One region of the Blautia stercoris genome, then DNA from elsewhere that is predicted to be linked to it. Evidence: riboswitches for the same ligand, from Rfam matches in the RefSeq annotation. Region 1 holds a riboswitch; the other holds the start of a gene.

Region 1 (7,621 bases):
GGCGGGAATGTGCCGGTAGAGAAAACCGTTTATATGGCACAGAAAAAAGAATGTGATGGAAGAGAATTTTCTTTCGCATATCCATTACCGGCTTATGGAGTTGCTGTATTTACATATTAATTAGAGGACGGAGTTTTTGGACTTTTGGGGTCTGAAAACTCCGTAGAAAAAGATTGTAAAGAAGCATTAAAACAGATAGACGAAAAGAGATATACACAAATGTTGGAGAAAGAAGGAATCGAACAGATTCTGAAATATGGAATTGCATTTCAGACGAAGAAGTGTTGTGTAAGAAGAGGCGAGTTGTCATAATTTATACCGGATGTATCCCAAAAATTGATGAAACAAAATATGATGAAGTCTGGTGGATTGTCCGTTCCCCAGACTCAACTCCCACAACAGAAAAGCTGGTGCAGGAACTGAGTCCTTCAAAGGAAGTATTTAAAGCATACAGAAAGGCGTTCCACCTTGGAATCTTTGATGAAGAATATTTTCAAACCGTTTATGTACCTCATTTTTTAGACGACCTTGTAAAGAATCAAAGCGCGCTAGAGAAGCTTGGATGGTTGTGTGAAAAAAGCAGAGAAAAAAATATCATACTGGGATGTTACTGTGAGGAAGAAGCGCTTTGTCATAGAAGCATTATAGCGGGAATATTGCTTGGAATGGGAGCAAAAATAGAAACGAAAGCAGAGTATATCAAATATTTTAACCAAATCAAGTAAGTCCCCTGCTTCAATTGCGAAAAGCAATAAGCAGGGGTGGGGACTTGCTTGTATCAGGAGGGGGCAAGCCCCTTCTGATAAGCTGCGTAGCAGCTATTTGGTTATGAGCAAGTAGCGAAGCGGATTGCGAATATCCACATGACAACAATGGAGTTTTTGGTTTGAGCCAAAAACTCCATTGTTGTCATTTTATCAGTTGTAGTATCATTCATCGTAAATATTTACAATTTCCCCATCTAAGATACGGTTCATATTTTTTACAGCACAGAAGTTTCCACACATACTGCAGGTATCTTCTTTTTCCGGTTTGGCTTCGGCGCGGTAGCGTCTTGCTTTTTCCGGGTCAATACAGATATCAAACATTTCCTCCCAATCTAATTTCTTTCTTGCAAGGCTCATCTGGTGATCCCATTCGATGGCACCTTTTACGCCTTTTGCAATATCAGCGGCATGTGCTGCAATTCTGGAAGCGATGATGCCTTCTTTTACGTCATCAAGGCTTGGCAGACGCAGATGCTCTGCAGGAGTTACATAGCAAAGGAAGGAAGCTCCGGATGCGGCAGCGATTGCACCACCGATTGCAGCTGTGATATGGTCATAGCCTGGAGCAATATCTGTTACTAAAGGTCCGAGCACATAGAAAGGTGCACCCTTGCAGATGGTTTTCTGGATTTCCATATTTGCGGCAATCTGGTTCATTGGCATATGGCCAGGACCTTCTACCATAACCTGTACGTCTTTTTCCCATGCCCGTGCAGTCAGTTCGCCTAAAGTAACAAGTTCTTCAATCTGGGAGATATCAGAAGCATCTTTTAAACATCCTGGACGGCAGGCATCTCCAAGACTCATAGTGATGTCGTATTCACGACAAATGTCAAGAATTTCATCATAATGTTCATAGAATGGGTTTTCTTCACCGGTCATTTCCATCCATGCAAAAATGATAGAACCACCACGAGAAACGATATTGGTAAGACGACGGTTTGCTTTGAAACGTCCTGCGGTGGCTTTATTGATACCACAGTGAATGGTCATAAAGTCAACTCCATCTTCCGCATGCATACGCACGATATCAATCCATTCTTTGGAAGTGATTTCTTTTAATGGTTTGTGATAATAAACAACTGCGTCATAAATCGGAACAGTACCGATCATAGCCGGACATTCTTTGGTAAGACGTTTACGGAAGGTGCGGGTATCTCCGTAAGAGCTTAAATCCATGATAGATTCAGCCCCCATTTTGACTGCATTGTTTACTTTTTCGATTTCCATATCCATGTCTTTCCAGTCTCTGGAAATTCCAAGGTTTACATTGATCTTAGTTTTGAGCATAGAACCGATTGCGTTTGGTTCGATTGAAGTATGGAGTTTGTTACAAGGAATGATAACCTGGCCTTTTGCCATATATTCCATTAATTCTTTGACATCCATGTTTTCTTTTTTTGCTGCGATTTCCATTTCTTTTGTGATAATGCCTTTTCTTGCGGCATCCATCTGTGTTGTGTATTCCATGATTACGGTTGATTCTCCTTTCGCATTTAGATTGATAAGCTTTTGTTTGAAGACGTTTAGCTAATAAAAAAAGGTGCACCCCCGACAGGTACACCTTAATCATTCACATAAAATATGCTTCCTACGCCGGCATTATCCGTATCAGGTTCATAGGGTCGAAATCCGTTCGTATTTCTTCTCAGCCGACGCGTCAGCTCCCCTTTTCTTTGTTTTTTATATCATATCGTCTATTCTGATATTTGTCAAGCATAGATATAAGACCACTGTTTTAAATCTTTGATAAAATCTTCAACAGCCTGTTCATTTGTCGCCCAAGAGGTGCAGAAACGAAGACAGGTATGGTTTTCATCCGGTTTGCACTGGAAAGTTGTGACATAATTCTCATTGATTTTTTTGGCGAATTCATTCGGGAAAATCGGGAAAAGCTGATTGGTAGGTGAATCGCATAAAAATGGAATCTTGCAGTCGATAAAGCCTTCTTTTAAACGCTGTGCAAGTGCCACACTGCGTTTTCCAAGTTCGAGATATAAATTATCCTGGAAAAGTTCTTCAAACTGTACGCCAATCATCCAACCCTTGGCGAGAATCGCACCACGCTGTTTCATATTAAAACGGAAATGGTCTTTTAAATCATCGTTTACTAAAATGAGTGCTTCACCAAACATTGCTCCGTTTTTTGTACCGCCAATATAAAAGGCATCGCATAAATCCGGCAGATCTTTTAAGGTCAGCTGTGTTTCTTCTACAGCAAGTGCCATGGCAAGACGTGCACCATCGATATAAAGATACAGATTATGGCGTTTGCAGAACTGATAAAGTTTCTCAAGTTCTTCTTTTGTGTAGACGGTTCCGAGTTCGGTTGGGAGAGAAATATAGACCAGACGAGGTTCTACCCAATGCTCATTTTCGTGCTGTTTTAAGACCGGACGAATCAGGTCAGCAGTCAGTTTTCCATCGGTACAAGGAATAGAGAGCACTTTATGTCCGCTTGCTTCGATCGCTCCGGTTTCGTGTGTATTAATATGACCGGTATCCGCACTGATGACTGCCTCATAAGGGCGCAGAGCATGCGAAAGAAACGTAAGATTTGTCAGCGTTCCTCCGGTAATAAAATGAATATCAACTCCATAATTTTCCAGTGCTTCCTGGATTTTATCGCGGGCATTATCGCAATGCTCGTCTAATCCGTAAGAATTATTCTGGTGGTAGTTGATGGTTTCAAGTGCGCGAAGAATATTTGGATGTGCTCCTTCGCTGTAATCATTCTGAAAACTGTACATAATAAAAATCCCCTTTTTTCAACAACATCTTTCATCTCATTCTAACACAATTTTCGTAAAAAGAAAGTGAAAAGATTTAGAAGAGAAAATTAATTGACGATGGACTGGACAATTTCGAGTTAGTTGTGGTAAAATCCTAAAATAGATGATAAACAGGGGCGGAAGTACTGAAAGTGGAACTTTCGTCCCCTTTTACCGTGCTATACAAAATGTACTCTTGGAGTCTTTAAACATTTGTTTTGGAAAGGAAGTAATTGAAGATGACAAAAATTGATATTTTTTCAGGATTTCTTGGAGCAGGTAAAACAACATTAATCAAAAAGTTATTAAAAGAGGCATATAAAGGCGAGCAGGTCGTTTTAATTGAAAATGAATTTGGTGAAATCGGTATCGACGGCGGTTTCTTAAAGGAAGCAGGAGTAGAAATTCGTGAAATGAACTCCGGATGTATCTGCTGCTCTTTAGTTGGTGACTTTGGAACTGCTTTAAAAGAAGTAATCGCAAAGTATGAACCACAGCGTATCGTAATCGAACCATCAGGAGTCGGAAAACTTTCTGATGTTATCAAGGCTGTTCAGAAAATCGAAAACGAAGTTGAAATCAAATTAAACAGCTTTACAACTGTAGTGGATGCAACAAAATGCAAAATGTATATGAAAAACTTCGGTGAATTTTTCAGCAACCAGATTGAATATGCCGGAACTGTTATCTTAAGCAGAACGGATAAAGCTTCCGAAGAAAAAATTGCAGCGGCACTTGAGATTATCCGTGGACTGAATCAGACAGCAGCAGTTATCACAACTCCGATTGAAAAACTTTCCGGAGAAAAGATTTTGGATACAATGGAAAATAACCGCTCTTTGGAAAAAGAATTAATGGATGAAGAAGTTTGCCCGGTATGTGGTGGACATCATGCTCATGAACATCATCACGACCACGACCATGAAGAGTGTGGATGCGGACATGACCATGACCACGAACATCATCACGACCACGACCATGAAGAGTGTGGATGCGGACATGACCATGATCATGAACATCATCACGACCATGACCATGAAGAATGTGGATGCGGACATGACCATGATCACGAGCATCATCATGATCACGACCATGAAGAATGTGGATGCGGACACGACCATGACCATCATCATCACCATCATGCAGATGAAGTGTTCACAAGCTGGGGGAAAGAGACAACAAAGAAATATACAAAAGAAGGAATTCATGAGATTCTGGAAGCACTCTCTAACCATAATGACGAGTACGGAATGGTACTGCGTGCAAAAGGTATGGTAGAGGGCGAAGATGGACAGTGGATTTACTTTGATATGGTTCCGGGTGAAGCAGATGTACGTGAAGGTGCACCGGAATACACCGGAAGAATCTGCGTCATCGGTTCTAAGATGAATGAAGCAAATCTGGCCAGATTATTCGGTCTTGCATAATCAAGATACGAGAGAAAAATAACAATACAAATAAGCTTAAGGTGTGAGTGTTGAACTGAAGTTTTGACACTCACATCATGATATTTAAGAAAGGTTATAAAAAATGGACGAATTTAAAGTACCGATTTACCTTATGACAGGTTTTCTTGAGAGTGGAAAAACATCATTTTTGAATTTTACACTCGCACAGGAGTATTTTCAGATTGATGAACCGACCCTTTTAATTCTCTGTGAGGAGGGTGAAGAAGAATACGATAAAAAAGTGCTGAAAAAAAGCCGTACTTCTGTAGAAGTAATCGACAGCATTGAGGAACTGACCACAGAGCGTCTGGTTGCTTATGATGCATTTTATAATCCGGGTCGCGTTATCATTGAATACAACGGAATGTGGCAGGTAAGCAAATTAGAAGAACTGACATTTCCGTCTGGATGGGGAATCGAACAGCATATTGTGACAGTAGATGCAAGTACCTTTCAGGTATACCTTAACAATATGAAATCCCTGTTTATGGAAATGGTAAGAAATGCAGATTTAGTATTATTTAACCGTGCAGATACCGAACTTCCGCTTGCAAATTTCAGAAGAAGCATTAAAGTTGTAAATCCGGGTGCAGAACTGATTTTTGAAGATGAAGAGGGTGAAATCGAGGATATCTTTGACGGAGAAATGCCATTTGATGTCAAGGCCGAGACGATTGAAATTCCAAATGAGGATTATGGAATCTGGTATCTGGATGCGAGAGACCATGCGGATACTTATAACGGAAAGAAAGTTTCTTTTACCGGAATGGTGTTAAAATCCAGAGAATTTGCTAAAAATGAATTTGTACCGGGACGTATGGCAATGACCTGCTGTGCAGATGACACCACATTTTTAGGATTTGTCTGCAAGAGCGATGAAGCACGTCATCTAAAAACCGGAAAATGGGTGAATGTCGTAGCCAAAGTGAAATATGAATTTGTACCGGCTTACGGTGAAACAGGTCCAGTACTCTATGCGATTTCTGTGGAAGAGACAGAACCGTTAAAAGATGAACTGGTATATTTTAGTTAAGGAGCTGATATGTATTTAATAGTAGGACTTGGAAATCCAGGAAAACAGTATGATAAAACCCGCCACAATATGGGATTTGATACCATTGATGAATTGATAGACCGTCATCGGATTGCCGGATCTGGAATCGACCGGAAAGCGATGTATGGCAAGGGAGTGATTGCCGGAGAAAAAGTCATTCTTGCAAAGCCGATGACCTATATGAATTTGAGCGGAGAAGCAGTCAGGGAATTAATCAATTATTATAAAATGGATGCAGAGACAGAACTGGTTGTCATCTATGATGATATTGATTTGGACCCGGGACAGATAAGAATCCGTAAAAAAGGCAGCGCCGGTGGACACAATGGAATCAAAAACATTATTGCCCAGCTTGGAACCCAGAATTTCTATCGAATTAAAGTAGGAGTCGGAGCAAAACCAAAGGGATGGGATTTGGCAGATTATGTACTGGGACGTTTTGATAAAGACGAACGTGTTCTGGTCGATGAAGCAATCAAAGAAGCTGCCGATGCAGTAGAATTAATTTTAGCAGAGGGCATTGAAACTGCCATGAACCGTTATAACGCAAAAAAGAAATAGGAATGAAATAAATAAATTGAGGGAGAAAACATGCAGGCACTTTTGCAGCCACTTTCAAAACTTGGTGAATACGAAGAAATTAAAAACAGAATAGAGAAAAATCGTGGAATTTTACAGCTTGCCGGATGTATTGATTCGCAAAAAGCGCATGTCATTTACGGACTGGGGCAGGAAAAGAAGAACCGTCTTGTCATTGCGGAAAATGAATTAAAAGCAAAAGAGTTGTACGAAGATTTGAAATTTTACTATCCGGATGTTTTTTATTATCCGGCGAGGGATTTAATTTTCTTTGAAGCAGATATTCATGGAAATCTGCTCACAAAACAGCGGATGCAGGTAATTGCAGCACTTTTGGAGAAAAAGAGTGTGACGGTGGTGACAAGCATCAGTGGCTGTATGGATTATCTTCTTCCGATTTCCGTACTTAAAAAGCATGTCCTGCATTTTAAAAATGACAGTGTGCTTGATACCGAAGCACTCAAAAAAGATTTGATTAATATGGGATTTGAGTACAATGCGCAGGCGGAGACCCCGGGACAGTTTGCCATGCGTGGTGGAATTGTGGACATCTTTCTTTTAACCGAGGAAAATCCGGTGAGAATCGAGATGTGGGGCGATGAGATTGATTCTATCCGCAGTTTTGATGCCGAAAGTCAGCGTTCCATTGAAAATCTGGACGAGATTACCATTTATCCGGCAGAAGAGATGATACTTGATGATTCGGTTTTGGAAAAAGGTCTGATATCCATTGAAAAAGAGCGGGATAAGACGATACAGGCATTTCGGGATGCCTTTTTGCCGGAAGAAGCCGGACGTATCAAAAATATGGTAAATGAAGCAGTCAGCGCAATGCGGGAATTTCATGATTTTTCATCAGCAGAACATTTTATCCGATATTTTTATAAAGAACCGGTCACTTTTTTAGACTATTTTGAGGAGGAGGATACACTCCTTTTTTTAGACGAAACAAATCATCTTTTAGCAAGTGTGGAAGCAGTGGAAACGGAATTCCGTGAGAGC
Region 2 (7,621 bases), on a different contig from region 1:
AGCAAATGCGAGCAATATTGGTTATGGCTGGTGGAGTCATGATATCGGAGGTCACATGATGGGTTATCGTGATGATGAACTGACCGCAAGATGGGTACAGCTTGGTGTATTTTCTCCGATTAACCGTCTGCATAGTACAGATAATCCGTTTAATGGAAAAGAGCCATGGAAATATAATAAGATTGTAGAATCTGTTATGAAAGCGTTCTTAAAACTGCGACATGCGCTTGTTCCGTATCTGTATACCATGAATTACTGTGCCAATAAAGAGGGCAAACCGCTTGTTATGCCAATGTATTATTTAGAGCCGGAGAGAGAAGAAGCTTATCAGGTACCGAATAATTATTATTTTGGCAGTGAACTTATGGTTTCTCCGATTACAGAGAAAATAGATACAAAAACTCAGCTTGGAAAAGCAAAGACATGGCTTCCGTCCGGAGTCTGGTATGACTTTTTTAATGGAAGAAAATATGAGGGTGGACGTATGGTTCAGTTGTTCCGTGGAATCGAAGAAATTCCGGTACTGGCAAGAGAAGGTGCAATTGTTCCACTGAAAAATATGGAAGTATTTGATAATGACACGGATAATCCAAAATCTTTGGAAATAAAAATTTTCCCTGGAAAGACTGGAAGTTTTACTTTAAGGGAGGATGAAGGAGACAGTGTAGAAGAAAGCTGGGTAGAAACAAAGCTGGAAAAAGCACAGGAAGAAGGGAAAGACTGCTTTATCATTCACACTCCACAGGGAAATACAGAGGTACTTCCAGAAAAACGATGCTGGAAACTGGATTTTGTAAAAATAAAGGAAAATACAGTAAGCGTGCTGGTAGATGGAAAAGAGACGGCATATAAAGCAACAGTAGAGAAAAATGGTATGTGTATAGAAATAACAGAAGTGCCGGTAAATGCAGAGATAAAAGTAGTATTTGAAAATCCAATCGAAGAAAGTTTGGCAGACCTTGCCCAGGAAGCTTATGAGATTTTAGAAAAAGCACAGATTTCTTATAATTTAAAATCAGATTTGTATAATCTTATTAAAGAACAGCAAAAAGGAGCGATTGCAACATTAGCTTCAATGGAATTAGAGCCGGCGATGTTTGGAGCACTGTGCGAGATTTTAACAGCAGAAAAATAAAAGAGAAATAAATTGTTTTTTGTATGCCGTTCTCTTATAATAAAAGCAGATAAACGAAAGGACGGATTTTTTATGGCAATGAAAGATAAGATGCATACAGGAGAATTGTATCTTCCGGGGGACGAGGAAATCTTAAAAGAACAGGAAAAATGTCTGGAACGCTTGTATGAGTTTAATCAGACCCGCCCGTCAGAGGGAGAAAAACGTCAGCAGATGTTAAAAGAAATGTTGGCAGAACTTGGCGAAAACTGTTATATTGAACCACCATTTCATGCAAACTTTGGTGGTCGTCATGTTCATTTTGGAAATAATGTGTATGCAAATTTTAACTTTACTGCAGTAGATGACACCCATATCTATGTTGGAGATTATACCATGTTTGGACCAAATGTTACACTTGCGACAGCGGGACATCCGATTTTACCGGAACTTCGCAAGCAGGCTTATCAGTATAATATGCCAATTCATATCGGAAGAAACTGCTGGCTTGGGAGCGGTGTCTGTGTAATGCCGGGAGTAACAATTGGAGACAATACAGTAATTGGTGCCGGAAGTGTAGTAACCAAAGATATTCCGGCAAATGTGGTTGCTTATGGAATACCGTGTAAGGTGATAGGAGAAATCAATGAGCATGACAAGGAATATTATTTCAAAGATCGGAAAATAGAGCTGTAATCATTATTCGAGGAGACCAAAAGTCTCCTCTTTATATTTAATACACGATTATTTTTGCAAGTGAATCTCGTTTTGCTTCGGTCAACTGATAGAAGGAATCCAATAGCTGAACCTGAAAAGACCCAGGAGCCATTGTCTTTTTTGCGGCGAGTTCTCCGGCAATTCCAAATTCAACAGTCGAAGTCAGAGCGGCGTTAAAAGCATTTGAGGCAGAGGCAAGATAGGAAGCACAGACCATCCCAAGCATACAGCCGGTTCCGGTAATATTTGCCATAGCGGGTGAACCATTTTGGACAAAGAAACACTCATCTTTTGATACAATCATGTCTTCTTTTCCGGTGATGAGAAAAACTGTATTCCATTCATCGGCTTTTTTCTGAAAGAGTTTGGTCAGTCTATTTCGATTTTCGTCGGTGATGGAATCTTTTTCTCCGGCGTCGATTCCGACAGCGTGGGATTCTTCCTCTATCATGGCAAGCAGTTCTGACATATTTCCCTTTAAAACCGAAGGGACATGAATTTTCAGTAATTCTTTTGCAAAATTTTTTCGAAGCGTACTGCATGCAGTTCCGACAAGGTCAAGAAGCACCGGAATTTCTTTTTGTACCGCAGTCTTTAACGCAATCGGCATGGCTTCCATTCTTGCATCAGTAATATTTCCAAGATTTAAAGCAAGAACCTGTGCAGTGCTTGTAATTTCAGCAACTTCAAGCGGGTGTTCTGCCATAATCGGGCGTGCGCCGGAGGCAAGAACGATATTTGCACAGTCATGGATGGAAATTGGATTGGTAATGCAGTGAATCAGTGGTTTAGTGAGTCGATTTTGTTCTTTTAGATTTTCTAACTTTTTTATCATAAACTTTTGCTCCAAGATTTCTTTGAAACTCGGCAAGAACACCTGCCTGACTTAAGGTTTTTAAGAAGAACCAGGCAACTGTTCCGCCCATTGTCGTAGCAGCTAAAAACATTGGGGTATAGTAAAATGCGGTTAAACCGCCTCTTCCCATAAGAATTGCCATAACAGGGTAAGAAACCAGAGAACCGATAATTCCGGTTCCAAAGATTTCACCTAAGACAGCGCAGATGATTTTACCACCGGAAGCCCGATAAAAGACACCGGATAAAAATGCTCCAAATACGGCTCCGGTTAAGGCAAGCGGAGGAATTCCCATCATCATCATACGGATGATTCCGATTAAAGTTGCGCATAGAAGGGAATACCAAGGTCCAAGAAGCACGGAGCAGACAATGTTAATAAAATGTGCAGTCGGACACATTCCTTCGATTCTTAGAATCGGAGAGATGACAACACCGATGGCAACTAACATGGCAAGCATAACCATGCGAAGTAAGTGAGAATGTTCTGTTTTCATAAAGCGTATCCTTTCTTTATTTATAAAAATTTTTTGAATAAAGTAAAAATGCCCTGGATTTGGAAATCCGGAGCAGATATGGTTAAAATTATAAATTCTTATGATTTCCTACGCTGGTATTATCCAAATCAGGTGCGGTCGAAGCTAATATCTTCCTCTCAGCCTGTCACACAAGCTCCCGTATTGTTTCTACTTAAATCGTAAAAAGATTATCACAATAGAAATGTAAAGTCAACTTGTATTCTGAAAACACAGGTATTATACTTATAACAACTCAAAAAGTAAGAAAATAACAGGAGGATCAGAGGATGTTTCACTTTAATTATTATGCACCCACACAGGTAGTATTTGGAAAAGACACAGAAGAAAAGACAGGAGAACTTGTAAAGGCACAAAACTGTAAAAAAGTTTTGATTCATTACGGAAGTGGAAGTGTAAAACGGACGGGATTGTTAGACCGCGTAAAACAGGCATTGGAAAAAGAAAACCTTGCATATACAGAACTGGGCGGAGTGGTTCCGAATCCAAGACTTTCGCTTGTAAAGGAAGGAATTGAACTTTGCAAAAAAGAAGGTGTTGATTTTATCCTGGCAGTCGGCGGAGGAAGTGTCATTGACTCTGCAAAGGCAATCGGATATGGAGTTGCAAATGGTGGTGATGTATGGGATTTTTATTCTCATAAAAGAAGTGCGGCAGGCTGTCTGCCAATCGGTGTTATTTTAACCATTTCAGCAACAGGAAGTGAGATGAGTGATTCTTCTGTTATCACAAATGAAGATGGATGGATTAAAACCGGATATCACAGTGAATACTGCCGTCCGAAGTTTGCGATTATGAATCCGGAACTGACTATGACGCTGCCGGATTATCAGACTGCATGCGGATGCACCGATATTTTAATGCATACAATGGAGCGTTATTTTACCAAAGGGGAAAATATGGAGCTGACAGACAGCATTGCCGAAGCATTGATGCGTACAGTGATTGAAAATACAAAGATCTTAAAAGAAAATCCAAAAGATTACAATGCCAGAGCTGAAGTAATGTGGGCAGGAAGTCTTTCTCATAACGGCTTAACCGGATGTGGAAATGGTGGAAATGATTTTGCAACACATGCACTGGAACATGAACTTGGCGGTATGTATGATGTGGCACATGGAGCAGGACTTGCAGCACTTTGGGGAAGCTGGGCCAGATATGTCTATAAAGAAATTCCGGAACGTTTCCACAAATTTGCAGTGCGGGTAATGGGACTTGAAGATACCGGAGATGCAGAGGAAATGGCAGTGCATGGAATTGAAGCAATGGAGGCATTTTTCCGTGAAATAAAGATGCCGACCAATCTTCGTGAGCTGGGGCTGACTCCGAGTGAAGAAGAATTAAAAGAACTGGCACATAAATGCAGTTTAAATACAGGCGGACATAAGGGCTCTGCAAAAGTATTATATGAGGCAGATATGCTGGCAATCTATGAAATGGCAAAATAATAAGGAATGAAACGTATGAAGGGTTTATTATTTCCGACATTAAAAAATTATAAAAAAGAATACTTAAAAAAAGATATTTTTTCAGGAATTATTATGGCAGCGGTGTCGATTCCGATTTCGATGGGATATGCACAGATTGCAGGACTTCCGGCAGTCTATGGACTTTATGGTTCGGTCTTTCCGATTTTATTCTTTGCACTGTTTTCTACTTCAAAACAGTTTATCTTTGGTGTAGATGCTGCACCGGCAGCGATTGTGGGAGCAGCACTTGTTTCACTTGGGATTGAGAGTGGAAGTAAAGAGGCAATGCAGTATGTGCCTGTGATTGCGCTTTTAACCGGACTATGGCTGTTGTTGTTTTATTTTCTAAAAGCCGGCAGGATTGTAGATTTTATTTCAACACCGGTTATGGGGGGATTTATCAGCGGAATTGCACTTACGATTATTTTAATGCAGATACCAAAGATATTAGGAGGTAAGGCAGGTTCAGGAGAATTACCGGAACTTGCTCACCATATTTTTGAAACCTGTAAGGAAATTAACTGGTTGTCAGTTGCACTTGGAGTCGGAGCGTTGGTTTTTCTTCGGCTGGCTGGGAAACTGATTCCGAAATTTCCGATGGCAATTGTGATTATGGCGGTTGGAGTGATAGCAACGTTGCTATTTCATGTGGATGAACGAGGAGTAGTTTTGCTTGATGCAGTAGAGAGTGGTCTTCCGAAATTTCATATGTTTCAATTTGCAGGGATTGACTGGACGCAGGCGGCAGGGCGAAGTCTGATGATAGCTGCGGTTATCATGTCAGAAACCTTATTATCAGAAAATAATTTTGCTTTAAAAAATGGATATAAGATTGATGAGAATAAAGAAATTTTGGCCTGCTCAATGGGAAATCTTGCGGCTGCGTGTGTGGGTTGCTGCCCGGTAAATGGAAGTATTTCAAGAACTTCAATGAATGAGCAGTATGAAGGGAAAACACAGGCAGTTTCGATTACAGCAGGTGCAGTGATGGCAGTTGTTTTAGTCTGTGCAACCGGTTTTATCGGTTATCTTCCGGTGCCAGTGTTAACTGCGATTGTGATTTCAGCACTTATGAATGTGGTGGAATTGCATCTGGCAATTCGCTTATTTAAAGTAAGTCGGAATGAATTTTATATATTTGTAGCAGCGTGCATCAGTGTTTTGTTTTTGGGAACCATTTATGGTGTTGTAATCGGATTGTTACTTTCTTTTATAGCAGTTGTGTTACGAGCAACCAATCCGCCTCGTGCTTTTTATGGTATGATTCCAGGCAAGGAAGCCTATTATGATTTAAAACGAAACCGCAATGCTTATCCGATTAAAAATACAATTATTTATCGATTCAGCGAAAATCTGTTTTTTGCAAACATTAAGATTTTCCAGTCCGATATTGAAAGCAGCATCAAAGAAGATACAAAAGTAGTCATTGTAGATGCAGGAGCAATCAACAGTATAGATATCACAGCGGCAGATCGTCTGGAAATGATGGCAAAAAACTTTGACAAACAGGGAATTCATTTTTATATCACAGAACATTCCGAAAATGTAAATGAACAGATGAGAAGCCTTGGAATTGGACATTTAATTGAAGAAGGAAAAGTCCGCCGAACCATTCTTGCAGCTTTGCATGATGCCGGAATTTCTTCTCCATGTCCACTTGAAATTCCGGAAAAGGTGCATGCAGTACATGAGGCAATGATACCGGCAGAAGAGGAAAATACCTTAGAAGAATTTGCCTGGGCCTTTGGTGATGATGCAGTAGAAGAAATTGAAAAGAAAGTGCATCAGGTGATGGAACAGCTGCATAAACTGCCGGATTTGGAGCGCCTTGCAGAGCTTGGAATTGAAGAAAAACTTAAAAACTGGCATTCGCTTGGAGCAATTGATGAGGATGAAATATTAAGAAGAATGGAATTGCATTTAGATGAACTTCCGGAAAACTTAAGAGGAGATCGCAAAGTAATTCTGCAATTGATTGAAAAACGAAGACGTAAAATTGAGCAGCAGTTATTGATTCATCATCCAGAGATTGTGGAGCACTTGAAGAAGAGCAGGGAAAGACTTGAAAAGAGACTGGAAAAGCAAAATCCGGAAGCGGCAAGAAAATTACATAAATGGGAAGAGGAGATTCGGGAGAAGAAAGAACCATGAAAAAGCGGGGTTTTTACAAAAACTTTTTTTCAATTTATATTTTATTAGTACTCCAAAATGTGTTAACGCTTAGTGTCAACTTGACAGATAATATTATGCTGGGCGCTTACAGCGAAATCTCATTATCCGGTGTCACAGCGGTTAATCAAATCCAGTTTATATTTCAGCAGATGTTATCCGCATTTGCTGAAGGTGCCGTCATTTTAGGTAGCCAGTATTTTGGCAAAAAGGATACCGGTTCGATTAAAAAAATCGGCAATGTTGCAATGCGTTTTGGGATTGGAATTGCCTTGATTTTGTTTGGAATTGTGACCTTTTTTCCGATCCCGGTAATGCATATTTTTACAACAGAGACCACAATTGTAAAGGAAGGCTGTGTGTATCTTTCTATCATTCGATTTACGTATCTGTTTTTTGCAGTTACGACGATTTTGCTGGCTACGCTTCGTACAGTACAGGTAGTAAAAATTGCCTTGATGTTATCGATTGTTACGTTAGTGGTTAATTACGGAATTAACTATACCTTAATTTTTGGAAGGTTTGGCGCACCGAGGCTGGGTGTGACAGGTGCAGCAATTGGAACTTTGGTCGCTCGAATCTTAGAATGTGGAATTGTTATTTTTTATAGTATAAGAAAAGAAAAGATCTTAGATTTAAAATTCCGGGATTACTTTCAGCAAATGGATCGAGAAATCATTGCAGATTATGGAAAAGTAACTCGACCAATGTTTTTGGTGCAAAGTCTTTGGGGCATCAATACTGCACTTCAAACTGCAATT

What was found. Region 1 has a riboswitch for thiamine pyrophosphate ahead of thiC (phosphomethylpyrimidine synthase ThiC). Riboswitches for the same ligand answer to the same signal wherever they lie in the genome.
Region 2: it holds a riboswitch for thiamine pyrophosphate, as region 1 does, so the genes downstream of both, thiW (energy coupling factor transporter S component ThiW) here and thiC (phosphomethylpyrimidine synthase ThiC) in region 1, are expected to answer to the same signal.

What each region holds. Positions count from the first base shown of each region.
Region 1 covers NZ_BAAHYF010000001.1:1,669,071-1,676,691, reverse strand. The annotation lists gene glgB (1,4-alpha-glucan branching protein GlgB) at 1-120, shown strand, start outside; gene ACYQ2D_RS08105 (PD-(D/E)XK nuclease domain-containing protein) at 145-312, shown strand; gene ACYQ2D_RS08100 (DUF488 family protein, N3 subclade) at 285-725, shown strand; gene thiC (phosphomethylpyrimidine synthase ThiC) at 930-2,237, opposite strand; TPP riboswitch at 2,338-2,448, opposite strand; gene ACYQ2D_RS08090 (threonine aldolase family protein) at 2,480-3,517, opposite strand; gene ACYQ2D_RS08085 (GTP-binding protein) at 3,778-4,965, shown strand; gene ACYQ2D_RS08080 (TIGR03943 family putative permease subunit) at 5,069-6,019, shown strand; gene pth (aminoacyl-tRNA hydrolase) at 6,029-6,601, shown strand; gene mfd (transcription-repair coupling factor) at 6,632-7,621, shown strand, end outside.
Region 2 covers NZ_BAAHYF010000002.1:740,022-747,642, forward strand. The annotation lists gene ACYQ2D_RS13185 (glycoside hydrolase family 31 protein) at 1-1,135, shown strand, start outside; gene ACYQ2D_RS13190 (sugar O-acetyltransferase) at 1,208-1,810, shown strand; gene thiM (hydroxyethylthiazole kinase) at 1,848-2,666, opposite strand; gene thiW (energy coupling factor transporter S component ThiW) at 2,620-3,183, opposite strand; TPP riboswitch at 3,272-3,375, opposite strand; gene ACYQ2D_RS13205 (iron-containing alcohol dehydrogenase) at 3,492-4,670, shown strand; gene ACYQ2D_RS13210 (SulP family inorganic anion transporter) at 4,686-6,842, shown strand; gene ACYQ2D_RS13215 (MATE family efflux transporter) at 6,839-7,621, shown strand, end outside.